DNA from 2 places in the Achromobacter sp. EG18 genome. Region 2 is predicted to be linked to the other one. Evidence: riboswitches for the same ligand, from Rfam matches in the RefSeq annotation. Region 2 holds a riboswitch; the other holds the start of a gene.
What was found. A riboswitch is a leader RNA that binds a small molecule or an ion and turns the genes downstream of it on or off. The one in region 2 is predicted to bind glycine.
Positions count from the first base shown of each region.

Region 1: another riboswitch for glycine. It lies ahead of gcvT (glycine cleavage system aminomethyltransferase GcvT); the one in region 2 lies ahead of AC6CR5_RS10390 (D-amino acid dehydrogenase).

Region 1 covers NZ_CM186213.1:3,673,212-3,687,650, forward strand. The annotation lists gene AC6CR5_RS16800 (ABC transporter ATP-binding protein) at 1-183, shown strand, start outside; gene AC6CR5_RS16805 (amidase) at 228-1,634, shown strand; gene AC6CR5_RS16810 (M81 family metallopeptidase) at 1,680-3,155, shown strand; gene AC6CR5_RS16815 (DUF945 family protein) at 3,365-5,335, shown strand; gene gcvP (aminomethyl-transferring glycine dehydrogenase) at 5,442-8,315, opposite strand; gene gcvH (glycine cleavage system protein GcvH) at 8,408-8,785, opposite strand; gene gcvT (glycine cleavage system aminomethyltransferase GcvT) at 8,883-9,983, opposite strand; glycine riboswitch at 10,071-10,193, opposite strand; glycine riboswitch at 10,227-10,319, opposite strand; gene AC6CR5_RS16835 (ZIP family metal transporter) at 10,389-11,282, opposite strand; gene AC6CR5_RS16840 (superoxide dismutase) at 11,310-11,924, opposite strand; gene AC6CR5_RS16845 (BaiN/RdsA family NAD(P)/FAD-dependent oxidoreductase) at 12,133-13,335, opposite strand; gene AC6CR5_RS16850 (arginine/lysine/ornithine decarboxylase) at 13,353-14,439, opposite strand, start outside.
Region 2 covers NZ_CM186213.1:2,279,282-2,293,720, forward strand. The annotation lists gene AC6CR5_RS10370 (AraC-like ligand-binding domain-containing protein) at 1-677, shown strand, start outside; gene AC6CR5_RS10375 (NAD/NADP octopine/nopaline dehydrogenase family protein) at 868-1,965, shown strand; gene AC6CR5_RS10380 (3-hydroxybutyryl-CoA dehydrogenase) at 1,968-2,981, shown strand; gene blaELC (ELC family class C beta-lactamase) at 3,009-4,301, opposite strand; glycine riboswitch at 4,439-4,530, shown strand; glycine riboswitch at 4,532-4,618, shown strand; gene AC6CR5_RS10390 (D-amino acid dehydrogenase) at 4,663-5,892, shown strand; gene AC6CR5_RS10395 (sulfite exporter TauE/SafE family protein) at 5,944-6,687, opposite strand; gene AC6CR5_RS10400 (PhzF family phenazine biosynthesis protein) at 6,832-7,620, opposite strand; gene pdxR (MocR-like pyridoxine biosynthesis transcription factor PdxR) at 7,678-9,180, opposite strand; gene AC6CR5_RS10410 (NAD(P)H dependent flavin oxidoreductase family protein) at 9,262-10,977, shown strand; gene AC6CR5_RS10415 (SRPBCC family protein) at 11,075-11,521, shown strand; gene AC6CR5_RS10420 (Dyp-type peroxidase) at 11,528-12,475, opposite strand; gene AC6CR5_RS10425 (DinB family protein) at 12,584-13,393, opposite strand; gene AC6CR5_RS10430 (LysR family transcriptional regulator) at 13,514-14,416, opposite strand.

The DNA of each region.
Region 1 (14,439 bases), 1.4 Mb from region 2:
ATCTGCGACACCATCATGGTCATGCAGCGCGGCAAGGTCGTCGAGACCGGCGCCGCCCAGGCCGTGCTGACCGATCCCCGCCACGAGTACACCCGCGCCCTGATCGACGCGGCGCCCGGGCGCGACTGGGACTTCCGCAATTTCCGGCCCGTGGCGGCCGGGCTGGCGGCCCCCTCCGCCTGAGGCGTCCCAATCAACCCAGGCATCCCACGCAATCGGAACCCGCCATGTCGCAACCGCATGAACTCTCGGCCCAGGAACTGCTGGCCGCCTATCGCAACAAGACCCTGTCGCCGGTCGAGGCGACCCGCTCGGTGCTCGACCACATCGCGCGCTGGGAACCGCACATCCACGCCACCTATGCGCTCGATCCCGACCAGGCGCTGGCGCAGGCGCGCGCTTCCGAGGCGCGCTGGATGAAGGGCGAGCCGCAGGCTTGCGGCGGCTACTCGCTGGACGGCGTGCCCGCCACCATCAAGGAAAACATCGCCACCCGCGGCGTGCCGGTGCCGCTGGGCACCGCCGCCACTGACCTGACGCCGGCCGCGGCCGACGCCCCGCCGGCGGCGCGCATGCGCGAGGCCGGCGCGGTAGTGCTGGGCAAGACCACCATGCCCGACTACGGCATGCTGTCCTCGGGGCTGTCGAGCTTCCATGCGCTGACGCGCAACCCCTGGGACCTGAGCAAAAACCCGGGCGGCTCCAGCGCCGGCGCCGGGGCGGCGGCGGCGGCGGGCTACGGCCCGCTGCACATCGGCACCGACATCGGCGGCTCGGTGCGCCTGCCGGCCGCCTGGTGCGGCATCGCCACGCTCAAGCCCAGCCTGGGCCGCATCCCCATCGACCCGCCCTTCATGGGCCGCTGCGCCGGCCCCATGACCCGCGACATCACTGACGCCGCGCTGATGATGGGCGTGCTGTCGCAGCCCGACGCGCGCGATCACATGAGCCTGCCGTTCCAGGACTTCGACTGGCTCAACCTGGATATCGACGTGCGCGGCCTGCGCATCGGCCTGCAGCTGGACGCCGGCTGCGGCCTGCCGCTGGACCCGGAGATCCGCGCCGCCGTCGAAGCCGCGGCCCGACTGTTCGAGTCGGCCGGCGCCATCGTCACGCCGCTCAAGCCGTGGATGACGCCGGAGATGCTGGACGGCGTCGACCGTTTCTGGCGCACCCGCTCGGCCATCGACCTGGGGGCCCTGCCGAAAGCGCGCCGCGACAAGATCCTGCCGTTCATCCGCGCCTGGGCCGAAAGCGGCGGCGGCCAATCCGGCGAGGCCGTGTTCCGCAGCTACTACGAAACCCTGAACGTGCGCGCCAGGACCGTGGCCGCCACCGCCCCCTTCGACTACGTGCTGTCGCCGGTGGCGCCGGTGGTGGCCTACAACGCCGAGTGGGCCGCGCCCACCAACGAGGTCGCCACGACCATGCACCACATCGGCTACACGCTGCCCTACAACATGAGCGAGCAGCCGGCCGCCTCGGTCAACTGCGGCTACACCAGGGCGGGCCTGCCGATCGGCCTGCAGATCGCCGGCGCGCGCTTCGACGATCTGGGCGTGCTGCGCGTGGCCCGCGCCTGGGAGCGCATGCGCCCGGCCCAGCAGCCCTGGCCGCAACCGCCCCGGGCCTGACACCGTCCCGCTCCCCTTCCCCTTTGGCAACCCACAGGAATTCCCATGCGTTGGCTTCTGGCAATGATCAAGCACGAGACGAACACCTTCTCGCCCGTGCCGACCCCGCTCGCGCGCTTTTTCCGCGGCAATCCTGAAATCCTGGCCGGCGACCGCGCCATCCGCGCCTACGAGAACACCGACAGCGGCCTGGGCGGCTACATCGAGGTGGCGCGCCGCGTCGGCGCCGAGATCGTGGTGCCGGTGGCCGCCGAATCCTGGCCCAGCGGCCCGGCCAGCGCCGAGACCCACGAGCTGCTGTGCAAGCGGGTGCTGGACGAGGTCCGCAAGGGCGGCTACGACGCCATCCTGCTGGACCTGCACGGCGCCATGGTGGCCGAGGGCGTGGAAGACGCCGAGGGCGACCTGCTGCGCCGCCTGCGCGAGATCGATTCCAAGACCCCGGTGGCGGTGACGCTAGACATGCACGCCAACATCTACGCCGACATCGTTGACAACGCCACCGTCATCAGCGGCTTCCATACCTATCCGCACGTGGACATCCGCGAGGCCGGCGTGCGCGCGGCCAACGTCATCGTGCGCACGCTCAAGGGCGAGATCAAGCCCGTGATGACCTGGGGCGACAAGCCCATGCTGCCGCACGTCATGTGCCAGGGCACCCACGCCGATCCCAACAAATCGCTGCAGGAGCGCTGCCGCCAGCTGGAGGCCGATGGCGTTCTGGCGGCCTCGGTGTTCGTGGGTTTCCCCCACGCCGACATCCGCGAAGCCGGCCTGAGCGCCGTGGTCTGTACGGACGCCAACCTGGCCCAGGCGCAGCAATACCGCGACGAACTGCTGGAGCGCGCCTGGAACGACCGGGCGAAATGGGTGTTCCATTCCGAGCCGCTGGCGCCCACCATTGCCCGGGCCAAGACCATCGAGCACGGGCCTGTGGTGCTGCTGGACCACTACGACAACACCGGCTCCGGCGGCACCATGGACACGACGGCGGTGCTGGCCGAGGTGCTGCGCCAGGAACTGGACAACGTGGTGTTCTACGCCATCTGCGATCCCCAGGCGGCGCGCGAGGCCGCCACGGCGGGCGTGGGCAGCACCGTCACCCTGCCCCTGGGCGGCAAGGTGGACATGCCCGCCATCAAGCGGGCCGGCGAGCCGCTGACGGTGACCGGCCGGGTCAAGCTGGTGTTCGACGGTGTCTACCTGAACCGCGGCCCCATGTACCGTGGCGTGCGCAATGACACCGGCCTGACGGTGGTGATCGATACCGGACGGGTCGAGATCGTGGTGGTGTCGCGCCACCAGGAGCCCTTCGACATCAATTGCCTGCTGTCGGCCGGCATCGATCCGCTGCAAAAGCGCTATGTGGTGCTCAAGAGCCGGGTCCACTGGCGCGCCGGCTTCTCCGAGATGGCCACCGAGATCATCGAGTGCACCGGCGTGGGCGTCACCACCTCCGACTACGGCCAGCTTGACTTCAAGCATGTGCGCCGGCCGATCTACCCGCTCGATCCCCTGTAAAACACGCGTTGTCGACAATATGGCCGGCGCCCGAGGGCGCCGGCTTTCATTTTGAAATCTTCGGTAACGGCGCGCACTGCAACTGGCTACCCCGCCTCGGTATACTCGCCGCGGGTCCTGACAGGCCGATGAATATGTCCCATTGCCCGCGCCGCTCGACGGCGCCGCGCCGCAGGGACAAGACTCGACAATCAACGACAAAGCAAAACATGAAAAAGAGCGTAGCGATCACCTTAGCCGTGGTCATAGTGGGAGCGGGAAGCTGGGTGGGTGCTACCTGGTACACCGGCAAGCGCATCGAGGAAGGCGCGCAGCGCCGCCTGGCCGAGGCCAACGAGAAGCTGGCCAAGATCACGCCTTTGTTCGGCCTGCGCATCGACCAGATCAAATACGAGCGCGGCCTGTTCTCGACGCAGGCGCGCTACGGCGTGTCGTTCGTCAAGAGCGACAAGAGCCTGAGCGACATGCCGGACGGCATGTTGGAATTCGATGCCCAAATCGAGCACGGCCCGTTCCCCAAGAGCGCGCTGGCGCGCGGCGCCATCGCGCCCAAGCTGGCTTTCGTCCACACCGAAATGGCCAAGACGGACAACGTCAAGCCGGTGTTCGAGCTGACCAAGGACGTCTCGCCCCTGGTCACCGATGCCATGGTCAGCTTTGGCGGCAGCACGGCATCGACCGCCCGCATCGCGCCGGTGAAGGTGACGCATGAAGGCAATTCGGTCGATTTCAGCGGCATGGAAATCACCGGCACGTTCGACCGCGGCCTGGCCGCCATCACCGCCAATGCCAAGACCGACACCCTGGCGGTGGACGGCACCAAGGGCAGCGATCCGATCAAGATGGCGATGTCCGGCCTGACCATGGACGTCGACAGCCGCATGGGCAAGTTCGGCCTGTCGGTCGGCGACTCGGGCATCAAGATCAAGCGCATCGAAGTGATCAAGCCGGACGCCGACGCCAAGGTGATCCTCGACAACTTCAGCTACACCGTCAAGCTGGCCGAGGACGACAAGAACATCAACATCCAGGCCGCCTATCAGACCGGCGACATCAACGTCAACGACGTGCCGCTGGGCAACGGCCAGGCCGTCATCAAGCTGGCCCGGCTGGACGGCGCCGCGGTCAAGCAGTTGTCGGATACCTACAACCAGCTGATGCGCCAATACATGGCCGATGCCCACGACGAGGGCCTGAACGACGAACAGTTCCAGGTGCTGCTGGATAACGCCGGCAAGCTGCTGGCCGGCAATCCGTCGTTCAGCATCGACCCGATCAGCTGGAAGACCGCCAAGGGCGAAAGCAAGCTGAACGTCACGCTGGACCTGGCCAATCCTCCCAATGTCAAGGACCTGACGCCGCAGGAAATCGTGGTCAAGGCCATCAAGCAGATCGACGCCACGCTGGTGATCTCCAAGCCGATGGTGCAGGACCTGATGGTGCAGTACGCCATCAAGAAGGACGGCATGCCCGCCGACAAGGCCGAAGCCGAGGCCGCCGACAACATCCGCAGCATGTCCGGCATGGCCGAGATGTTCAACGTCGGCAAGAACGACGGCGACAACATCGTCGGCAAGTTCCACTTCGCCGACGGCATGGGCGACCTGAACGGCAAGAAGATTCCCGCCGACGAACTGTTCTCGGGCCTGCTGGGCGCGGCCGGCATGGACGAGGACACGATGGACGATGAAGACGAAGCCGAGCCGGCCGTCGGCGCCACCGCCATGGACGACGACATGGCCGCCACCAGCAATGCCGACGTGGTCAACGAGTTCGACGTCGACATGGTCGTCGGCATGCTGGACGACATGGGCTACACCACACGCAAGACCGACGGCGACGAAGGCCCGGTCCTGATCCTGGATGCCAGCAACACCGGCGCCACCGACCTGCGCCTGGAATTCCTGTGCAACGACTTCTCCGAGAAGTGCTACGACCTGGTCGCCACCGCCACCTACGCCGGCAAGAAGCCGGCCACGCTCAAGGCCATCAACGCCTGGAACCAGCAATACCGCTGGACCCGCGCCTACCTGGACGACAAGAACCAGGCCGTGCTGCAGATGGACATGAACGCCGAAGGCGGCATCGGCAAGAAGAACCTGCAGATCCTGCTGAACACCTACTTCAGCATCACCGAGGAATTCGCCACCGCGATGTCGGCGGCGCCGGCCAGGAAGTAAGACGGCCGCGCAAAAGCAAAACCCCCATCGTGCGATGGGGGTTTTTTTTGCCTGTCGCCAGGCAAGCCTCGATGACCCGCCCCAAGGGGCGGGCCGTCACGCGGCCTCAGGCGTAGGCTTCGACCGGCAGGCAGGCGCACACCAGGTTGCGGTCGCCATAGGCGTTGTCCACGCGCGCCACCGGCGGCCAGTACTTGGCCTCGCGCAGCGAAGCCACCGGGTAGGCGGCCTGCTGGCGCGGGTAGTCGTGCAGCCATTCCTCGGCCAGCAGCATCTGGGCGGTGTGCGGCGCGTTCTTCAGGACGTTGTCCTCGCGGTCGCGTTCGCCGCGCTCGACCTGGGCGATTTCCTCGCGGATCGAGATCATCGCCTCGATGAAGCGGTCCAGCTCGGCCACGCCTTCGGATTCGGTCGGCTCGACCATCAGCGTGCCGGCCACCGGGAAGCTCATGGTGGGGGCATGGAAGCCGTAGTCCATCAGGCGCTTGGCGATGTCCTCGGCGCTGATGCCGCTGGTTTCCTTGAGCGGACGCACGTCCAGGATGCACTCGTGCGCCACGCGGCCGTTGCGGCCCGCGTACAGCACCGGGTAGTGGCCGCGCAGGCGGGTGGCGATGTAGTTGGCGTTCAGGATCGCGACTTCGGTGGCGCGGCGCAGGCCGTCGGCGCCCATCAGCGCGATGTACACGAACGGGATCGGCAGGATGCCGGCCGAGCCGAACGGCGCGGCCGAGACCGGGCCAACCTTGGCTTCGCCGGGCAGCTTGCCCTGCTCGTTGACCACGCCCGGCAGGTACGGCGCCAGGTGCGCGCGCACCGCGACCGGGCCGACGCCCGGACCGCCGCCGCCGTGCGGAATGCAGAAGGTCTTGTGCAGGTTCAGGTGCGACACGTCCGAGCCGAATTTGCCCGGCTTGGCCACGCCCACCATGGCGTTCATGTTGGCGCCGTCCAGGTACACCTGGCCGCCGGCCTGGTGCACCAGGTCGCAGATCTCGGTCACGGCTTCCTCGAACACGCCGTGCGTGGACGGGTAAGTGATCATCAGCGCGGCCAGCTTGTCGCCGACCTGTTCGATCTTGGCGCGCAGGTCGGCCAGGTCGACGTTGCCGTTGGCGTCGGAGGCCACCACCACCACGTCCATGCCGGCCAGTTGCGCCGACGCGGGGTTGGTGCCGTGGGCCGACGACGGGATCAGGCAGACGTTGCGCTGGTGCTGGCCGTTGGCCTGGTGGTAGCCGCGGATCGCCAGCAGGCCGGCGTATTCGCCCTGCGCGCCCGAGTTGGGCTGCAGGCTGATGTTGTCGTAGCCCGTGATCTCGCACAGCGCGGCCGACAGGCGCGTGATCAGCTCGTCATAGCCCTTGCTCTGCGAGGCGGGCGCGAACGGATGCACCAGCGCGAACTCGGGCCAGGTGATGGGAATCATCTCGGCCGTGGCGTTCAGCTTCATGGTGCACGAGCCCAGCGGGATCATGGTGCGGTCCAGCGCCAGGTCCTTGTCGGCCAGCTTGCGCAGGTAGCGCAGCATGTCGGTTTCCGACTGCACGCTGGAGAACACCGGGTGCTTGAGGATGGCGCTTTCGCGCGCCACGGCGGCGGGAATGCCGCCGGCCGCCTTGGCGTCCAGCGCGTCGATGTCGAGTTCGACGTCATCGCGCTCCAGGCCGGCGGCGAACACGTTCACCAGGGCCTGCAGGTCGGCGGCGGTGACGGTTTCGTCCAGCGACACGGCCAGGCGGGCGCCGTCGACACGGCGCAGGTTGATGTGCTCGCACTCGGCGGCGGTGATGATGGCGGGCGTGGCCGGGCCGGTTTCCAGCAGCAGCGTGTCGAAGAAGGTGTCGTTGGCGACCTTGATGCCCAGCTTGCCGAGTTCGGCGCGCAGGATGGCGGTGTAGCGCTGCACGCGCTCGGCGATGCGGCGGATGCCGGCCGGGCCGTGCCAGACGGCGTACATGCCGGCCATCACGGCCAGCAGCACCTGCGCGGTGCAAATGTTCGAGGTGGCCTTCTCGCGGCGGATGTGCTGTTCGCGCGTCTGCAGCGCCAGGCGCATCGCCGGGTTGCCTTGGGCGTCCTTGGACACGCCGACCAGGCGGCCGGCCATGTTGCGCTTGAAGGCGTCCTTGCAGGCCATGAAGCCGGCGTGCGGGCCGCCGAAACCGAACGGCACGCCGAAGCGCTGGGCCGAACCGATGGCGATGTCCGCGCCCCACTCGCCCGGCGCGGCCAGCAGCGCCAGCGCCAGCAGGTCGGTGGCCACGGCCACCACCGCGCCTTGCGCGTGGGCGGTCTCGGCCAGCTTGCGGTAGTCGGCCACCGAGCCGGTGCTGTGCGGGTACTGCAGCAGCACACCAAAGCATTCCGGCAGGCCTTCGGTCTCGTCGCCGACGGCGATCTCGATGTCCAGGCCCTCGGCGCGCGTGCGCACGACTTCGATGGTCTGCGGATGCACGTGGCGCGAGATGAAGAACACCGGGCTTTGCGACTTGGCGCTGCGGCGCGCCAGCGTCATGGCTTCGGCGGCGGCGGTGCTTTCATCGAGCAGCGAGGCGTTGGAGATGTCCAGCCCGGTCAGGTCGGCGACCATGGTCTGGTAGTTCAGCAGGGCCTCCAGGCGACCCTGCGAGATCTCGGGCTGGTACGGCGTGTAGGCCGTGTACCAGGCGGGATTCTCGAGAATGTTGCGCAACACCACGTTGGGCGTCTGCGTGCCGTAGTACCCCTGGCCGATGTAGTTGCGAAAGACCTTGTTGCGGCCGGCGATCTGCTTCAGTTCGGCCAGCACGTCGGCTTCGCTGCGCGACGGCGGCAGCGCCAGCGGCGCCTGGCTGCGGATCTTGGGCGGCACGACTTCTTCGATCAGGGCGTCCAAGCTGGGGCTGCCGATGGCGGCGAGCATGGCGGCCTGGTCGGCGTCGGAGGGGCCGATGTGGCGGGGGATGAAGTCGGTGTGGGTGTCTAGGGCGCGCGACATGGGGGGATCTCGGGATGGCGGTGTCGTCGGGAGGGACGGACGGTGATGCATGGACGGGCGGCGGCGCCAGCGCCGCGCCCGCCCTGACGGGCTTAGCCGTTGGCGATGGCTTCGTAGCCGGCGGCGTCCAGCAGCTTGTCGGCATCGGCGGCGTTGACCGGCTTGATCTTGAAGATCCAGGCGGTGAAGGCCGATTCGTTGATCAGGTTGGGGTTGCTTTCCAGCTCGTCGTTGAACGCGACGATTTCGCCGGCCACGGGCGCGTAGATGTCGGAGGCGGCCTTGACCGACTCGACCACGCCGGCGGTCTCGCCCGCGTTCAGCTTGGCGCCGACCTTGACGTCGCCGACGAAGACCAGGTCACCCAGCTGGTCCTGGGCGGTATCGGTGATGCCGACGACGAACACGTCGCCTTCGGCTTTGACCCATTCATGGGACTCGGTGTACTTGCGATCGATGGGCAGACTCATGGGAACTCCTGGGGGATTCGGATAAGGAAATGGTGTTGCGCGCCTCGCGCCGGCGGCCACGCCCCGCAGGGCCGGCCACCGGCGCGAAGCTTCGAGTTTACGAGTGTTCGACGGCTTTGCCGTTACGGACAAACGGCAGCTTGCAGACCAGGGCGGGCACCCACTTGCCGCGGATGTCGACCTCGACCGTGTCGCCCGCGGCCACGCCTTGCGGCAGGCGGGCAAAGCCGATCGACACGCCCAGCGTCGGCGACATGGTGCCGCTGGTGAGCTCGCCCACGCCCTGCGCGGTGCGCACCGCCATGTGGGCGCGCATCACCCCGCGTTCCTGCAGCTTCAGGCCGACGAAGGCGGCGGGCGTGGCGAACTGCTCCAGCGCATCGCGGCCGATGAAGCGGCGCTCGGGGTTCTTCAGGGACACCGTCCAGGTCAGCGCGGCTTCGCCGGGCTGGGTCAGTTCGTCCATGTCCTGGCCATACAGGTTCATGCCGGCTTCCAGGCGCAGCGTGTCGCGCGCGCCCAGGCCCGCCGGGCGCACGCCCTGGGCCGCCAGGTCGCGCCACAGTTGCACCGCCTCGGCCGCGGGCAGCACGATTTCGAAGCCGTCTTCGCCGGTGTAACCGGTGCGCGCCACCAGCGTGTCGTCACCGACGCGCGCGGCCACGAACGGGGTCAGCGGCTCGCTGGCGGCCTGCCAGGCCGGGCGCGCGGCCCAGACCTTGGCGCGGGCGTTGGGGCCCTGCACGGCGATCATGGCCAAGTCGCGGCGCGGCGTGATGGTGACGTCGAACTTGCCGGCCTGCTTGACGCGCTGCATCCAGGCCATGTCCTTGTCGGCGGTGCCGGCGTTGACCACCACGCGCCATTCGTCGAGCGCGAAGAAGTACACGATCAGGTCGTCGATGACGCCGCCCTGCGGGTTCAGCATGCAGGTGTAGAGCGCCTTGCCCGGTACGGTCAGCTTGGCGACGTCGTTGGCCACCAGGCGCTGCAGGAAGGCGTAGGCGTCGGGGCCCGTGACGTCGGCGTTGAGCATGTGCGAGACGTCGAACATGCCGGCGTCCTGGCGCACCGCGTGGTGCTCTTCCAGTTGCGAGCCGTAGGCCAGGGGCATATCCCAGCCGCCGAAATCGACCATGCGGGCGCCGGAGGCGATATGTTCTTCGGCCAGCGGGGTGCGTTTGAGGGGTGCGGACATGCGCGGGTACTCCGGAGCGGCAGCGGTGCCAGGGTTACGGAATGCCGCTGGCGGACAGACGGAAAACGCCCGCGCAACGGCTGAATCTTCCGCCCCTCTGTCCTTTTGCCTGAGAGTTGCCCCGCGTGGCGGGTTTGCACCTTCGGCGCCTGGGCTGCTCGCTATGTCCCTGATTGGGCAGCGGCGCCAGGTCTCTCCAGAGTGCTGCTTTGCCGAGTCCGCGCGGTGAAAACCGGGACAGGGCAAGCATGCGCGGTATGGGATACCTGAGCGATTCCGGGCGAATTGCGCCTTCGGCGGCAGCCGCGAACGGCCGCTCTCTCCCGCAACATGCGTGACAGCGCCGAAAGCATACCGCGAAACGCGGTTCCGTTGTTGATCCGCGATCGCCGCCCGGGCGCCGCTTCAGCCCAGCGCGGTGTCCAGCAGCATCATCAGCACGAAGCCCAGCATCAGCCCGCAGGTGGCGTAGACCTCGTGCCCCTTGCGGTGCGATTCAGGAATGATTTCGTGGCTGATCACGAACAGCATGGCGCCGGCGGCAAAGCCCAGGCCCCACGGCAGCAGCGCCGCCGACCAGCCCACCACGGCCGCGCCCAGCACCGCGCCCACCGGCTCGACCAGGCCCGACAGCATGCCCAGCGCCACCGCGAACGCGCGCTTGTAGCCCGCGGCGATCAACGCCACGGCCACCACCAGGCCCTCGGGGATGTCCTGGATGGCGATGCCGGTGGCCAGCGCCGTGCCGCGCACCGGGTCGTTGCCGGCGTAGCCGACGCCGATGGCCAGGCCTTCGGGCAGGTTGTGCAGGGTGATGGCGAAGACGAACAGCCAGGTACGGCGCAGCCGGTGGGCCTCGATACCTTCGCGGCCCTTGATGAAATGCTCGTGAGGCAGCAACCGGTCCATCAGCAACAGCGCCGCCGCCCCCAGCAGGATGGCGGCGCCCACCGTCAGGCCGGCGCCCCACGGCCCCGCGCCCTGCGCCTCGGCCGCCGCGATGCCCGGCGCCACCAGCGAGAAGGCGCTGGCGGCCAGCATCACGCCGGCGCCGAAGCCGAACATGCTGTCCTGCATCTTCTGCGGGATGGTGCGCGCGAACAGGATCGGCAACGTGCCCGCCGCGGTGGCGCCCGCGGCGACCATGCCGCCCAGCAGGGCGTCGGCCACGTGCGGCGCGTGGTCGTTGAAATAGGCCCACATCTGGTGCAGGCCCAGGCAGGCGACCAGCACCGCCAGCGTCCAGACACTGACGCTGGTGGCCGCGGGCCGAATGCGATGACGGCTGAAGGTATTCATGGACCGCTGCCCCCGCGCAATGCCGGCTCAGCCCACGGCGGCGGCGTAGCGGCGCGCCACCTCGGGCCAATCGATCACATTGTAGAAGGCGCCGATGTATTCCGGGCGGCGGTTCTGGTACTTGAGATAGTAGGCGTGTTCCCACACGTCCAGGCCCAGGATCGGCGTGTTGCCCTGCATCAGCGGGCTGTCCTGGTTGGCACTGCTTTCCACCGCCAGCTTGCCGGCGGGCGTCACGCTGAGCCAGGCCCAGCCGCTGCCGAAGCGCGTCAGCGCGGCCTTGGTGAAGGCTTCTCGGAAGGCGGCGTGGCCACCCAGTTCGGTGTCGATGGCGCGGGCCAGCGCGCCGTCGGGCTCGCCCCCGCCCCGTGGCGACATGACCGACCAGAACAGGCTGTGGTTGGCGTGGCCGCCGCCGTTGTTGCGCACCGCGCCACGGACGGCTTCGGGAAGTTGGTCGATGCGCGCCACCAGGGCCTCGACCGGCTCGTCGGTGGCGATGCCGGCGCCTTCGAGCGCGGCGTTCAGGTTGTTGACGTAGGTCTGGTGGTGCTTGCTGTGGTGGATTTCCATCGTCAGCGCGTCGATGTGCGGTTCGAGCGCGTCATAGGCGTAAGGCAGGGTCGGCAAGGTATAGGCCAAGGCGGTCTCCATCAGGCGGTGCCACCGGATGCGGCACGGCTGAATTTGTGAAATACAAATGATAGGTATTTTTATTTGATATCACAACGACAACGTTGCAATGCCCGTCATGCAGTCAGGCTATGGGCCGGGCAGGCCTTGGCGGGCAGCACGAAGCGTGCCCGCGCCCGACGGACGGGAAAAGCGTTGGATGAAGCGCCAGGAACGCCTAGAGCGCCTTGCCGCAGGCCACGCCCGAGGCCCAGGCCCACTGGAAGTTGTAGCCGCCCAGCCAGCCGGTGACGTCCACGGTCTCGCCGATGAAGTACAGGCCGGGCGTGGTGCGGGCCTGCATCGATTTCTGGTCCAGGCCGCGCGTATCGACGCCGCCGCGCATGACCTCGGCCTTCTTGTAGCCGGCGGTGCCACTGGGCACCAGCGTCCATTGGTGGATGTCCTGCGCCAGGGCGCGCAGGGTCTTGTCGGGCGCGTCGGCCAGGCGCAAGGCCGCCAGGCCCGGCTTGCCGCCCTGCTCGGCCAGCTGTAGCCAGCGGTCGGCCAGGCGCTTGGGCCACAGGCCGGCCAGCACCGTATGCAATTGCTGCCGGTTGCCGGACTTGGCCGCCAGCAGTTCGGCCGCCAGGTCGCGCCCCGGCGCCAGGTCGATGATGATGGGCTCGCCCGGTTTCCAGAAGCTGGAGATCTGCAGGATGGCCGGACCCGACAACCCGCGATGGGTGAACAGCAGGTCTTCCAGGAATTCCCCCCGGGCCTTGCCCTGCCCCGTCGCCAGGCTGACCTCCAGCGCCACGCCGGACAGTTCGGCCAGCGGCTGCCAGTGCGCCGCGTCGAAGGTCAGCGGCACCAGCGCCGGCCGCGGCTCGACCACCTTCAGGCCGAACTGGCGCGCCAGCTTCAGGCCGAAGTCGGTGGCGCCCAACTGCGGGATCGCCATGCCGCCCGTGGCCACCACCAGCTTGGCCGCGCGGATCGCGCCCTGGCTGGTGCGCAGCTCGAAGCCCGCCTCGCCATGCGCCACCTCGGCCACCTGGCAGCCCATGCGCCACTGTACGCCGCCGGCATCGCATTCGGCGCGCAGCATCTCGATGATGGATTCGCTGGAATCGTCGCAGAACAGCTGGCCGCGATGCTTCTCGTGCCAGGCGATGCGGTGGCGCTTGAGCAGCGCCAGGAAGTCCTGCGGGGTGTAGCCCGACAACGCCGAGCGGCAGAAATGCGGGTTGTCGGAGAGGAAATTGGCGGGTCCCGCGCCGATGTTGGTGAAGTTGCAACGGCCGCCGCCCGAGATACGGATCTTCTCGGCCAGGCGCTCGGCGTGGTCCACCAGCACCACGCGCAAGCCGCGCTGGCCGGCGACCGCGGCACACATCATGCCGGCGGCGCCGGCACCGAGGACGGCGACATCGAACATCGGGACTCCGGACCTGATCAGTCTTCGATCAGGCAATCAACGTAGTAGCGCTTCTCGCCGTCCGGCCCCACTTCGTCGGCCAGGCCGTGGATGTAGGTTTCGAAGCCCGGGAAGCGTTCGTTGAACTCGCGCGCGAACTGCAGGTACTGGACGATGGTGCGGTTGAAGCGCTCGCCCGGGATCAGCAGCGGGATGCCCGGAGGATACGGCGTCAGCAGCACGCCGGTGACGCGGCCTTCGAGCTGGTCGATGTCGACACGCTCGACCTCGCGGTGCGCCATGCGGGCGAAGGCGTCGGACGGCTTGAGCGCCGGCACCATGTCGCTCAGGTACATCTCGGTGGTCAGGCGGGCCACGTCGCGCTCGCGGTAGGCTTCGTGGATCTGCTGGCACAGGTCGCGCAGGCCCATGCGCTCGTAGCGGCGATGGTCGCGGCAGAATTCCGGCAGGATGCGCCACAGCGGCTGGTTGCGGTCGTAGTCGTCCTTGAACTGCTGCAGCGCGGTCAGCAGCGTGTTCCAGCGGCCCTTGGTGATGCCGATGGTGAACAGGATGAAGAACGAATACAGGCCGGTCTTCTCGACCACCACGCCGTGCTCGGTCAGGTACTTGGAGACCAGCGCGGCGGGAATGCCGGTTTCGCCGAAGCTGCCCGACATGTCCAGCCCCGGCGTGATGACCGTGGCCTTGATCGGGTCCAGCATGTTGAAGCCTTCGGCCAGGTCGCCGAAGCCGTGCCAGTGGTCGTTCGACTCCAGGATCCACTCGTCGCGGTTGCCGATGCCTTCGGACACCAGGCGGTTCGGGCCCCAGACCTTGAACCACCAGTCGTTCTTGCCGAACTCGGATTCCACCTTGCGCATGGCGCGGCGGAAATCCATGGCTTCGCGGATGCTTTCCTCGACCAGCGCGGTGCCGCCCGGCGGCTCCATCATGGCCGCGGCCACGTCGCACGACGCGATGATCGCGTACTGCGGCGAGGTCGACGTGTGCATCAGGTAGGCTTCGTTGAAGACGTTGCGGTCCAGTTTGCGGGTCTCGGATTCCTGCACGATGATCTGCGAGGCCTGCGAGATGCCGGCCAGCAGCTTGTGCGTGGAGTGG
Region 2 (14,439 bases):
CGTCGCCCTCCGAGCGCAGCGTGCTGCGCATCGGCCCGGATTGCCGCAGCCTGATCCTGCGGGTCGAGCGGCAGGCGCTGGAACGCCAGCTGCAACAGTTGCTGGACCGTCCGCTGCGCCAGGCGCTGGTGTTCGATCTGGAGGCGGCGCCCGGTTCGGCCGGCCTGGCGGCGGTGCAGGAAACGCTGGACTACCTGTGCAGGCTGTACCAGCACCCCGCCATCGAAGGCGTGACGCAGATATTGGCGGCGGGCTTTTCCGATTACCTGGTCTCGCTGCTGCTGATGCAGCTGCCGCACAACTATTCCGAGGCGCTGCGCGCCGATCGGCGCCAGCCGCTGCCGCTGCACGTGCGGCGCGCGCGCGACTACATCGAGGACCACATCGACGCGCCCATCGCCCTGCCCGACCTGGCCGCGCATTGCGGCGTCTCGATCCGCACCTTGCAGAACGGCTTCACCCAGTTCCTGCAGCAGAGCCCCAGCGACTACCTGCGCAACCGCCGCCTGGCGCTGGCGCACGCGGCGCTGGGCAACGCCGGCGACGGCGACAGCGTCACCGACATCCTGCTGCGCTGCGGCGTGACCAGCTTCGGCCATTTCGCCACGCACTACCGCAAGCGCTACGGCTGCCTGCCGTCCGACACGCTCCGGCAGGGCCGCGCCCGCGCCTGTTGAAGGGCGGCGCGCGAGGTCTGTTCAAGCGCGGGGCGCCAGGCCCATTGCGGTGGCGGGTCGCGCCTGCCGACGCAGCGGGCCGCGCCCCGCCGCGCATTCCCTTGCCGATTCCGTATTCCGCTTGCGCCTGCGGCGCAGTCCTCCGAGCCGGCCATCGCTAGGATCGAAGCTCTCACGAAGGAGCTCGATCATGCGCATCGGCGTTATTGGAGGCGGCCACGGCTGCTACGCGGCGGCCGCCGACCTGGCGGAAAAAGCACATCGGGTGCGCCTGTGGCGCCGCGACGCGGCGGCGTTCGACAGCCTGCGCCGCGCCGGCGCCCTGGAAGTCACCGACTATCGCGGCACCCGCCGCATCGCCCTGGGCGAGGCGCCCGGCCAGATCGAGCTGACGGCCGACCTGGCCGCCGCCACCGCGGGCGCGCAACTGCTGGTGATTCCGCTGCCGTCCACCTCGCATGCGGCGCTGGCGCCCGAGCTGGCGCCGCACCTGCGCGACGGCCAGGTGGTGTTCCTGCCGCCCGGCACCTTCGGCAGCTATCTGTTTGCCCGCGCCCTACGCCAGGCCGGCAACCCGGCCGAGGTCGCCTTTGCCGAGACCGGCACCCTGCCCTATCTGGCGCGCAAGCACGGCGACCGCGTCGTCATCAGCGCCTACGCCACGCGCCTGCCCACCGGCGTATTCCCGAGTCGCCTGGCCGACTCCGCGCTGGCAACGCTGGCGCAGGCCTATCCGAGCATCGAACCGATCGAGGACGCCCTGTCCGGGGCGCTGATGAACGCCGGCCCGGTGATCCACCCGCCGCTGATCCTGATGAACGCCGGTCCGCTCGAACACTTCGAACGCTGGGACATCCACAACGAGGGCACGCAGCCGTCGATCCGCCGCGTGACCGACGCGCTGGACGCCGAACGCATCGCCATCCGCGCCGCGCTAGGCTACGCCGCGCCGCATTTCCCGCTGGCCGACCACTATGCCAGCGAGGGCGACGAATGGATGTATGGCCGCGGCGCCCACGGCAAGCTGACCGACAGCGGCGACTGGCGCGAAACCATCGACCTGGGCACGCACCGCTACATGCTGGAAGACACGCGCCTGGGCCTATCGTTCCTGGTGTCGACCGGCCGCTGGGCCGGCGTGCCCACGCCGGTGGCGCAGGGCCTGTTGAGCGTGGCCTCGGCCGTGACGGGCCGCGACCTGTACGCCGAAGGCCGCACGCTGGAGGCGCTGGGGCTGGACGCCCTGTCGCGCGCCGACATGGCCGCGCTGCTCGCGCAAGGATGCTGACCATGGAACAGACCTTGTGCGTGGTCGGCGCCGGCCGCATGGGCATGGGCATCGCGCTGTCATACATCCATGCCGGACTGGACGTTACGCTGATCGACATCAAGCCGCGCGCGCGCGGCGAACGCGCCGAAACCTTCGCCCGCGTGCTGGGCGGCCTGCGGCGCGAACTGGGCACGCTCGTGCGGTTGGGCCTGCTGGACGAGGCCCAGGCCGACACCGCGCTGGGCCGCGTGCGCCTGGTGGCGCGCGAGGACGCCCTGGCCGACCTGGCCCGCGCCCGCGTGGTGTTCGAGGCGGTGCCCGAGCAACTGGACATCAAGCGCGACACCTTCGACTGGCTCGGCGAGGCCTGCGCGCCGGACAGCGTCATCGCCTCCACCACCTCGACCTTCCTGGTCACCGAACTGGCCGACATGGTGCGCGCGCCCGGCCGCTTCCTGAACGCGCACTGGCTCAATCCCGCCTACCTGATCCCGCTGGTGGAGGTGAGCCCCGGCCCGCGGACCAGCGACGTGGCGTTGCAGGACCTGCTGGCGGTGCTGCGCCTGGCCGGCAAGACGCCGGTGCGGTGCGCGCCCGCCGCCGGCTACATCGTGCCGCGCATCCAGGCGCTGGCCATGAACGAGGCGGCCCGCATGGTCGAGGAAGGCGTGGCCAGCGCCGAGGACATCGACACCGCCGTGCGGCTGGGCTTCGGCCTGCGCTTCTCGGTGCTGGGCCTGCTGGAGTTCATCGACTGGGGCGGCGGCGACATCCTCTACTACGCCTCGCGCTACCTGTCCGGCGCGCTAGATACGCGCTTCGCGGCCCCGGCCATCATCGAACGCAACATGGAACAGGGGCGCAACGGCCTGCGCGAAGGGCAAGGCTTCTACGACTATGGCGGCATGGACGTCGAAGCGTACAAGCTGCGGCGGCTGGGCGAGTTGTGCGCGCGGCTGGAGATCATGGGGCTGCTGCCGAGGTTCGACGGCGCCAGGGCGGCCGGCCAGGCGCGCCCTGCGGCCCGATCCTGAAGGCCGCTGCGCGCCGGCCGGCGGCATTCACGGCGCCAGCGCCTCGAGCACCCGCAACGCCAACCGCACCCGCGCCTGGTTGGGATAGTTGCGGTTGGCCAGGATCACGATGCCGAGCTTGCGCGACGGCACGAATGCCACGTAGGCGCCAAAGCCATTGGTGGCGCCGGTCTTGTTGACCCACACCGACTGCCGCGGCGCCAGCGGCGGTTGCAGGGCCTTGACCGGCAGGGTCTCGAACGCGACCTGGGCGGAGTTGCCGCGCACCAGGTCGTCCACCGCCACCGGGTAGCGATACTGTTCCCAGATCAGGTCCTGCGTCATCGCGCCCAACTGGTAATAGCCGGTGTGGGTCTCGGCGATGGCACGCTGCAGCGTGGCGTCAACTGGCACGGCGCCCAGATTGATCTCGATGAAACGCAGCATGTCGCGGGCGCTGGACTTCACGCCGTAGGCCTCGTCGGCCAGCACGCCCGGGTTCACGCGCACCGGCGCGTCCTGCTTGTCGTAGCCCTGGGCGTAGTCGGGCATCTTGCGCGGCGGCACCTCCAGCCAGGTGTCGCGCAGGCCCAGCTTGGGAAACAACTGCTGCTCCATCGCCGCCACGTAGGACTCGCCCAGCGCGCGTGCCGCCACCACGCCCAGCATGCCGATGCTGGGGTTGGCATAGGTGCGCTTCGTGCCGGGCGCATACTGCGGGGTCCAGGCCTTGAGGTAGTCCATCAGTTGCGCCGTGTTCTGGACCGCGTCCGGCACCTGCAAGGGAAAGCCGCCGGCGGTGTGCGTGGCCAGGTTCACCAGCGTCAGCTTGGCGAATTCGCTGCCTTGCAGCTCGGGCACCCACTTGGCCGGACTGTCGGCCAGCGACAGGCGGCCCGTGGCCTGCGCGTAGGCGGCCAGCGTGACGGTGAAGGTCTTGCTGATCGAACCCAGTTCGAACAGGGTGTCGCTGGAAACGGCGCGGCGCGGCTGGCGCGAGGCGTCGCCATAGTTGAAGAAGCGCTGCTCGCCATTGTGGCTGACGCCGATGGCCATGCCGTCGATGCCGTATTGGCGCATGACCTCGGCCACCGCGGCGTCGACGGCGGCGGTGGCGCGATCGGCCTTGGCGGGCGTGGATGCCGGTGTCGCGGACGCCTGGGCGGGGGATGCCGGCGTGGATGTCGGCGAAGATGCGGGCGTGGATGCGGAGGCCGATGCCGTGGCTGCCTTGGCGGCGGGCGCTTGCGCAACGGCCGGGCTGGCCGAGGCGGTGCCGGCCAGGGCCAGCGCCAACGTCGCGGATAGCAGGGAAATACGGAACATTGCCGGAGCGCGCATGCGGGATCGTCCTTTCGTTTTCTGACCGGCGCGTGCCGCGCGGGTTGGCGCCCAGTGTAGAGCCTATCCGCCTCCTTCCTGGTATTAACCCTGAGTCCCGCTCGCGGCAGATTTTGGCTATTCTCACTGCGTCGATTCAAAACCCCGCAGAAGAGTCCCGTCCCCCGTGACGGGCGCCGACGGAGCAACCGCCCCGGAAACTCTCAGGCAACAGGACTGCGCGGTCTAGACAATCTGGAGAGAGGCGCCTGGCGCCCACCGAAGGGGAACCCGCGCCCTCGCGCCCGGGTGAAGCTCTCAGGTACAGAGACAGATGGGGTGCCGCGATCATCGGATCGTGGCCACGCCATCTGGAGCCATCATGCCCCGCATCGCCATCATCGGCGCCGGTATCACCGGCGTCACGTCCGCCTACGCCTTGAGCAAACTGGGCTACGACGTCACCGTCTACGACCGTCAGCGCTATCCCGCCATGGAGACGTCCTACGCCAACGGCGGCCAGTTGTCCGCCAGCAATGCCGAAGTCTGGAACAGCGCCGCCACCATCCTGAAAGGCCTGCGCTGCCTCGGCCGCCACGACGCGCCGCTGCTGCTCAATCCGCGTCCGAGCTGGCACAAGTATTCATGGCTGGCCCAGTTCATGGGGCAGATCCGCAACTATCGCCAGAACACCATCGCCACCACGCGCATGGCGATCGAGGCGCGCCAGCACCTGTACGCCATGGCCGAGGAGGAAGGCATCGATTTCGACCTGGAGCGCCGCGGCATCCTGCACATCTACCACGATGCCGCCAGCTTCGAGACCGCGCGCCGCGCCAACGCGCTGCTGCGCGAAGGCGGGCTGGAGCGGCACGCCGTCACGCCGGAGGAAATCCGCGGCATCGAGCCGACGCTGCAAACGCCCTGCCACGGCGGCTTCTATACGCCGTCCGACGCCACCGGCGACATCCACAAGTTCACCAGCGGCCTGGCGCGGGCCTGCGCGCGCCGCGGCGTGCGCTTCGAACAGGATGCCGACATCCGCGCCATCAGCCGCGACGGCCTGCCCTACGTGCTGGACCTGGCGCGCGAGGACGGCACGCGGCACGAACAGCACGAGACCGACGCCATCGTGGTCTGCGCCGGCGCCGCCAGCCGCCAGTTCGCGCGGCAATTGGGCGACAGGCTGAACATCTATCCGGTCAAGGGCTATTCGATCAGCGTGCACCTGGACGACGCCGCCAGCCAGGCCGCCGCGCCCAGCGTGAGCCTGCTGGACGAGGCCGCCAAGATCGTCACCAGCCGCCTGGGCGACCGTTTCCGCGTGGCCGGCACGGCCGAGTTCAACGGCTTCAACCTGGACATCCGCGCCGAACGCATCCAGCCGCTGGTGGACTGGACCCGCCGCCACTTTCCCGGCGTGCGCACGGCGCGCGTGGTGCCCTGGTGCGGGTTGCGGCCGATGATGCCCGACATGATGCCGCGCGTCGGCCCCGGCAAGCGGCCCGGCGTGTTCTACAACACCGGCCATGGGCACCTGGGCTGGACGCTGTCGGCGGCCACGGCGCAGATGCTGGCGGCGAGTGTGCGGGAGGGGGTCGGACTGTCGTAAAGCCATTGCGGCAGAGCACAGGCCGGGAGCGGGCCGGACGCGGACCGGCCCTCAATACCCCAGCAGCCGCGGCACCGAGGAGGCCAGCAATGTCAGTCCCGAGCAGGTCAGCAACCCCAGCACCAGGCGGCGGAACGTGACTTCCGATATGCCGATGTACAGGCGCGTGCCCAGCAGCGTGGGGATCAGCATGGCCGGCGCCACCACGGCGAACATGGGCGCCATGTCGCGCGTGACGATGCCCGTGGCCAGGTAGGTGGCCATGGTCACGGCCAGCATCGACAGGTTGAAATTCTGGATCACGGCGCGCTGCGTGTCCTTGCCGAAACCGCGCAGCGTGCACCAGAGGGTCGGCACGCTGCCGGCGAAGCCGCCGATGCCGCCCATCACGCCGCCCACCAGTCCGACCGCGCCGTCCCCCCAGCGATTGCCGCCGATGCGCGGCAAGCGCTGCGCCATCAGCATGACCGGACACCACAGCGCCAGCAGCGCGCCCAGCACGGCCTTGAACCAGTCCATGTCCAGGTGCGGCAGGATCAGGACGCCCAGCGGAATACCGGCCAGGCCACCGAGCAGGAAGGGCCACAGCAACGGCCAGTTGAAGCCGCGCCGCACCGAGAATACCGCCAGCAGCTGGCCGGTGAGCGCGCCGAACACGGCCAGCGCCGCCGCCAGCCGCGGATCCAGCACCCAGGCCCAGAACGACATGGCCACCATGCCGAAGGCAAAGCCCGACAGGCCCTGCACGAATCCCGCCACGGCCGCCCCGACGGCGACTATCCACACCGCATCCATTGCCCTGCGTCTCCTTGTTGTCGTGTCCGGCGTCGGAAGGATCGATCCGTCCGGCTCTCGTGACGGCAGATTCTAGGCGCGTGTCGCGGCGGCCTTATTTGAAGTGTTGATGAGGCAATAGGTTTTCGGTGATGGCGGCGCGGTTCACAGGAAGATCGTGCCGCGCAGGTACAACGCGGCCTGGCCGCTGATGATGACGCGGCCGTTGTCGCGCAGCTCGCAGCGCAGCTGGCCCTTGCGCGCCCCGCCCTGCTCGGCGGTGAGCCGGGTCTTGCCCAGCCGCTCGCCCCAATAAGGCGCCAGCGAGGTGTGCGCCGACCCCGTGACCGGGTCTTCGTTGACGCCGACGCGCGGCCCGAACCAGCGCGACACGAAGTCGTAGCGGGTGGACGGCGCCGTCACCGCCACGCCGCGCACGTCGAATGCCGCCAGCGCGGCGAAGTCGGGCGCGAGGCCGTCGATCAGGCTTTCGTCGTCGATCACCACCAGGTAGTCGTCGGTGCGGTACAGCGCGCGCGCCGCCGGCAGGCCGAGCGCCCGCAGCAGGCCGTCGGGGATGGCTTCGGCCACCGGGCGCCTGGCGGGAAAGTCCATCGCCAGCCCGTCGCCGGCGCGCCGCACCCGCAGTTCGCCGCTGCGGGTGGCAAAGCGCAGCACCTCTTCGCTGGCGCCCAATTGCTCGAACAGCACCCAGGCGGTCGCCAGGGTCGCATGGCCGCACAGGTCGACCTCGACCGCGGGCGTGAACCAGCGCAGCTCGTGGATGTCGCCGCGGCGCACCACGTAGGCGGTCTCGGACAGGTTGTTCTCTTCGGCAATGCGTTGCAGCGTGGCGTCCGGCAGCCATGCCTCCAGCGGCACCACCGCGGCGGGGTTGCCGCCAAAGGGCGCGGCGGAAAAAGCGTCCACCTGGTAGAGATCGAGTTGCGGCATGAGGAATCCTGGAAAAAACGGTGAAGGCGGGACGCGGCGCCGCCATGCCGCATTTTGCTACGAAACGCCCGCGACTTCCCGCAGCAGCGCCTCCAGGCTGTCCAGTTCCGCCTCCTGGCGCGCGCTGTAGCCGATCACCACGCCCGCCGGCCAGGACACGCGCCGACAGAAATCCGCGACCGGCTGCAGCCCCACGCCCAGCGTGCGCGCCCGCGCCAGCAATGCCGCCACGTCGATGCCGGGCGGCGGCCACCACACCAGGTGAAAGCCCGCATGTTCGCCGCTGACTTGCAGCGGCGCCGCGCCCACCGCCTGGCGCAACATGCGCAGCACCCGATCGCGCCGCTGCGCATAGACCGGCCGCGCCCGCCGCACGTGGCGCGCGAAACCGCCGTTCTCCAGGAACGCCGCCAGCGTCATCTGCTCGACGATGCTGCCGGAGCGGCCCGTCAGGTAGCGGGCGCGGGCGAAGTCCGCCACCAGCGGCCGGGGCAGCACCGCGTAGCCGATGCGCAGGGCGTTGAACAGGGTCTTGTTGAAGCTGCCGCAGTGGATCACGCGGTCGGCGCGGTCCAGGCTTTTCAGGGCCGCCAGCGGCGCGCCGTCGTAGTTGAATTCGCTGTCGTAGTCGTCGTCCAGGATCCAGCAACCGGCCTGCTCGGCCCAGTCCAGCAGCTCCAGGCGGCGCGACACCGGCATGGTGACGCCGGTGGGCGACTGGTGCGCCGGCGTCACATGCACCAGCCTGACGCCGCGATGGCGGCGGGCGCCGGCCACCGAGAAGCCGTGCTGGTCGATGGCCACCGGCACCACGCGCTGCGTGTACTGGCTGAACAGCGGCATGGCATTGAGGTAGCCGGGGTCTTCCACCAGCACCTTGTCGCGCGGCGTGAGCAGAAGGCGCCCGCTGAGATCGAGGCCGTCGCGGATGCCGGTCAGCACCACCACCTGGTCGGCATCGCAGGCAATGCCGCGCGCCGCGCCGAGATAGCGCGCGATCTGTTCGCGCAGGGGATACCAGCCCTGCGGATCCTCGCGCGCCAGTTGCGCCGCCGTCACCCGCCGGGCGCTGGCCAGCAGGCCCTGGCGCCAGGCCGCCATGGGGAACAGCGAGGCGTCGGCGCCGCGCGCGGTGAAAGGCGGTTCGTGCCGCAAGGGAGGAACCGAACGGTCGGCATCCCGCGGGGCCGAGCGCGGCGCGGCGTGCGTGGCGGCAGCGGGCGCCGTGGCCGTATCGCCCGGCAGTCCGTGGCGAAAGAAATTGTCCGGGATGACCGCCGCCACATAGGTGCCGGACCCGACCGCGCCGGCGGTATAGCCTTCGCCGCGCAACTGGTCGTAGGCGGCCTCGACGGTGGAACGGGCAACATGCCAGCGCGCCGCCAGGCTGCGGGTGGACGGCAGCCGCCCGCCCGAGGGCAGGACGCCGCGCAGGATGCGCTCGCGGATCTGCCGGTACACCCAGGACTGCTTGGATTCGTCCGGGCGCGGCGGATCGACCGGCAGGTCCAGGCTGGCCTCCTGGCGGGTATCGCGCGAAAGTGGCTTGGTCTGGTTCATGAAAATGGCCCTATTTCATCGAGCCATTCTATCGCTACATTGCCCCCATCGCCCCCCGGGGCACGCCACCGGAATCGCGCCATGTCCACGCCCGCCCACGCCATCACCCTCGAGCACGGCCGCTTCACCAGCGATGGCAGCACCTCGATCCTGGAAGCCGCGCTGGCCCAGGGCGTGGCCGTGCCGTTTTCCTGTCAGCGCGGCGAGTGCGGGTCGTGCCGGGCCCAGGTGGCCGGCGGCGCCTACGCCCGCATCGCGCCGCCCACCGAGCGCACCTATGTCACCGCCGCCGACGAATTGCTGATGTGCCAGTGCCGGGCGACCGGTGACCTGGCGCTGCGCTTTGCGCACTGGCAGGCGCCGGCGCAACCGGCGCGCCACTACCCGGTGACGGTGCTGTCGCGGGTACCGCTGACCGCCGACGTAACCCAGCTGATCGTGGCGCCCCACGACGCCGCCGGTGCCTTCACCTGGCAGGCCGGGCAGCATGTGCGCTTCCTGATGGAAGATGGCGGCGAGCGCCCGTTCTCCATCGCCAGCGTGCCGGCCGCGGCCGGCCCCGCCCGGCTCGAATTCCACATCCGGCGCATGCCCGGCGGCGGTTTCACCGAACGGGTGCTGCCGCGCCTGATGCCCGGCGACACGCTCACCCTGGCGGGCCCGCACGGCGCCTGCGTCTGGCCGGCGCAGGGCTGGGCCGAGGCGGTCCAGGAGCTGGTGCTGCTGGCCACCGGCACCGGCTATGCCGGCGTCCACGCGATCATGATGGCGGCATTGCAGGATCCGCGCATCAGGCGCGTCACCCTCTATTGGGGCGGCCGCGACGAGGACGACTGCTACGCGGGCCCGCTGCTCAACGCGCTGCAGGGCAAGCACAGCGGGTTCCAATGGCAGGCGGTGCTGTCGCGGGCATCCGCCGCGCCCGCCTGGCACGTGCAGGACGCCGCCCTGGCCGCGGACCACGACTGGCCGCGCACGGTGGCCTACGCCTGCGGCAACCCGGCCATGGTGCGCGCGGCGCGGGATCGATTGTGCGCGGCCGGCCTGCCGCCGGACCGCTTCGTGTCCGAGGCCTTCGTGCCAGCGCGGGATCGGCCCGCCACGCGCGTCGCGCCGGCCCCGACCCACCCGTGGGAACAGGTCGGCCAGCGCTTCAGCCTGGACGGCATCCTCGACGCCCGCCGCCGCTCGCGCGAGGCGGTGCGCGAGATTGCCGCGCTGCTGCGGCCCGGCATGACCACGCGCGAGGCGGTCACGGCGGCCGATGCCCACCTGCGACGCATGGGCGCGTCGCACAACTGGCACCCGACCTACGTGCGCTTCGGCCCCGACTCGCAGTCGCCGGCGGTGCAGCCCACCGACTTCCAGCGCCGGCTGCGCGACGATGACGTGTTCGTGGTGGACATCGGCCCGGTCTGGGACGGCTACGAGGGCGACTATGGCGATACCTTCGTGCTGGGCGCGGATGCCGACCGCCGGCGCTGCGCCGAAGCCGCGCGCCAGGTGTTCCGGCGCACCCGCGAGGACTGGCTGCGCGGTCTGACCGGCGCGGCCCTGTACGACCGCGCCGAGGCCTACGCGCGCGACTATGGCTGCGAGCTGGTGCGCGAGGTGCCGGGCCACCGGGTGGCGGATTTTCCGCACGCGCTGTACGGCCGGCACCGGCTGGCGCAGGCCGAATTCGTGCCGGCCGACGGCATCTGGGTGCTGGAGATCCAGGTGCGCGACCGGACGCTGCCGATCGGCGCGTTCTACGAGGACGTGCTGTTGCGGGAGATGGCGGACGCGGCAGCTTGACCGGACTCAGGGTTTGTCCCAATGCCCGGCCTGTCGATCCGCCCCAAGCTCATACGTCGTCCCGATACGCACCACTTCCTTCAAAGGCGGATTCATCATGACGACTGGCACTGTTACCCTGCATCGCGTCCTGCGCGCATCACCCGACACCGTTTACCGCGCCTTCCTCGAGCCGGACGCGGTCGTGCGCTGGCTGCCCCCGTATGGCTTCACCTGCGAGGTCTTCGAGCTTGATGCCAAGGTCGGCGGCAGGCACCGCATGGCGTTCCGCAATTTCGGCACCGGCCACGCCCACGGCTTCGGCGGCGAATACCTGGAACTGGTGCCGGGCGAGAAGATCCGCTACACCGACGAGTTCGACGACCCGAACCTGCCGGGCCGCATGCAGACCACGATCACCTTGCGCAAGGTGTCCTGCGGCACGGAGATGACCGTGGTGCAGGAGAACATCCCCGCGGTGATCCCGACGGAGATGTGCTACCTGGGCTGGCAGGAATCGCTGGCCCAGCTGATGCGGCTGGTCGAGCCGCAGATCCCCGACTGAGGCCGATCAGCCCGCGCGTTCGGCCAGCTCGTCCAGCAGCTCGGCCGACGGCACGAAGAACAGGCTGCCGGTGACGGCGCGGCTGTAGTCGAGCAGGCGGTCGTAGTTGCCGGCAGGACGGCCCACGAACATGTTCTCGAGCATCTGTTCGATCGGCTTGGGCGAACGCGCGTAGCCGATGAAATAGGTGCCGAATTCGCCGGCGCCGGCGCGGCCGAACGGCATGTTGTCGCGCAGGATCTTGATCTCCTGGCCATCTTCTTCCAGGGTGGTCAGGGCGCTGTGCGAGTACGACGGCTTGACGTCGTCGGGCAGCTCGACGTTGGTGAGCTTGCGGCGGCCGATGATGAGTTCCTGCTGTTCGGTGGACAGCTTTTCCCAGGCGCTCATGTCGTGCAGGTACTTCTGCACCAGCACGTAGCTGCCGCCGGCGAAGGCTTCGTCCTCGTCGCCGATCAGGGTGTAGCCGGGCAGTTCGAACCCCTGCGGGTTCTCGGTGCCGTCGACGAAGCCGATGATGGCGCGCCGGTCGAAATAGCGGAAGCCGTGCACTTCATCGACCACCGTGGCCGCCGGGCCCAGCGCGGCCACCAGCAAGGTGGCCAGCTCGAAACAGGCGTCCATGGCTTCGGCGCGGATGTGCAGCAGGATGTCGCCCGGCGTCGACACGGCGACGCGCTCGCCCGTGCCGATCTCGCGGAACGGATGCAGGCCGGCGGGCCGCGGCGCGCCGAACAGCGTGTCCCAGGCGGCCGAGCCGAAGCCACAGACACAGGACAGGTCGGCGGCCACCGCGCGCGTGCCGACGGTGCGCACCAGGTTGCCGACGTCTTCACACCAGGCGCGCACGGCGGCGGCGTTGTCGGCGCCGGGGTTCAGCGTGGCGACGATGAAGATCGCGTAGCGGGCGTTGGGGCTGAGGACGGCTTGCGGTTCTACGGGTTTTTCAGGCATGGGATTCGATGGGGCCGGCGGCGGCCCGCGAGAAAGAAAAGGGGCGCTGGCAATATAGCCGATGCGGTCGCGGACCCGCGGCACGGGCGTGGCGGCGGGCGCCGCGGCTCATGCGGCGCCGCGTTCGCCACGAGCGGTCGGCGGGGCCAGTTCGGCGAGCAGTTCTTCCAGTTCCTGGCAATGGGTGCGGTCGTGCTCGAGCAGCTCGCGCACGATCTGTTCGAGCGTCATGCGGTGCAGGCCGTCGCGCAGGCCGCACCGCGCCAGCGCCGTCGCGTCCAGCTTGCGCAGCGAGGCGCACAACTGCGCCCGGCCGCGGCGGAACGAGGCCAGCGCGGCGTCCGGGTCATGCTCCTGGTAATCGCGCTCGGCCGCCAGGGCGCTGCCGTCGACGGAATCGATGCGCGGCAGCGGCGCGGCGAGAATGGCCTCGATGCGCTGGACGAACACGGTATCCAGGCCGCGCAGGAGGCAGACGTGTTCGGTGGCCGAAAACCCGGTTCCCTCGGGCCGGCGGGTACGCCAGGGCGCCGGCACGCGCGCCATCAGGCTGGCCACGGCGTCCGGCATGCGCGCCAGCCCGTCGATGACCCCGGCGAACGGCAGCGCCACGGGCCGCGGGCTGAACACCGCGCCATAGCTGAAAATCGCGCCCGCCACGCGGCCGCGCGCCTGCACCACCTCATGACCGTGGCGCCGCATCAGGTCGGCCACGAGCGCGCCGCAGAACTGCCGCGCGGTGGTGTCCGCCGCGACTTCGGGGAACATCGTTTCGACGTCGTCGCTGATGGCGGCGACGGCGGCCACGCCGACCCGCGACAGCGCCGCGTACTCGAGGTAGCGGCCCGGCTCGTCAATCAGGGCCTCGAGCTGCTGCCCGAGAGGGGTGGCGCGGAATCGGTCGAAACGGGAATGCATGGGCGGGGTGGCCGGTAACTGCGCAAAACGATACGTTACCAGCCAAGCACCGTCAACCGCGCGATGGCGGCGTTCGACGCCAGCACGGGCAGGCCGGGTGCCTCGCGCCCTGGCCCGGCGTCACAGATCATTCAAGGATTTCTCGCGCAGGTGCCGGGCGAGGAATTCCACCAGTGACCGCACCTTGCCTGCCATCAGCCGCTGGTGGGTCATCAACGCGAACACCGGCCGGGGCGGGGTTTCCGACGCCACCAGCAGCGGCTGCAGGCGCCCCGCCGCGACGTGGTCCGCGATCGCCCAGGCGGGCGCATAGACGATGCCGGCGCCGGCCGCCGCGGCCGTGACGACGCCGTCCACGGTGTTCGAGCGCATCCGGGTGCGCACCCGCACGGTCACCGGCTTGCCCTTGTCGATCAGCGTCCACGCATCCTCCGTCGCCAGGTGGCTGTACACCAGGCCGTCGTGTTGCGCCAGGTCCTGCAGGCTGTGGGGGATGCCGCGCCGCGCCAGGTAGTCGGGCGAGGCGCTCAGGACCCAGCGGATGGAGCCCAGGCGCCGGGCGACGAGGCTGGAGCTGGGCTGTTCGCCGACCAGCACGGCCAGGTCGATGCCCTCCTCCAGCAGGTTGACGGGGCGGTCCAGCAAATGCAGGTCGAGCGCGACCTTGGGATGCTGCATCAGGAACTTCGCCAGCAAGGGCTGCAGGTGCACCCGCCCATACAGCGTCGGCGCCGTGACGCGCAGCCGGCCCGAGGGCTCGGCGGCGTCGATCCGCATGCTGCTTTCCAGTTCGTCCATCTCGGCCAGCAGGCGCTTGGCCTCGGCGTAATAGCGCTGCCCCGCCTCGGTCAGGCGCAGGGCGCGGGTCGAGCGCACCAGCAGGCGGGTGCCCACGCGTTCCTCCAGCGCGCTGATGCGCCGGCTGACGGACGCCAATGAAATCCCGCTGACGCGCGAAGCGCCGCTGAGACTGCCCTGGTCCACGGCCGCCACCAGCAGCGCCATGCCTTCCGATCGGTTCACCCTGCCCTCGCTTTCGACGCGTT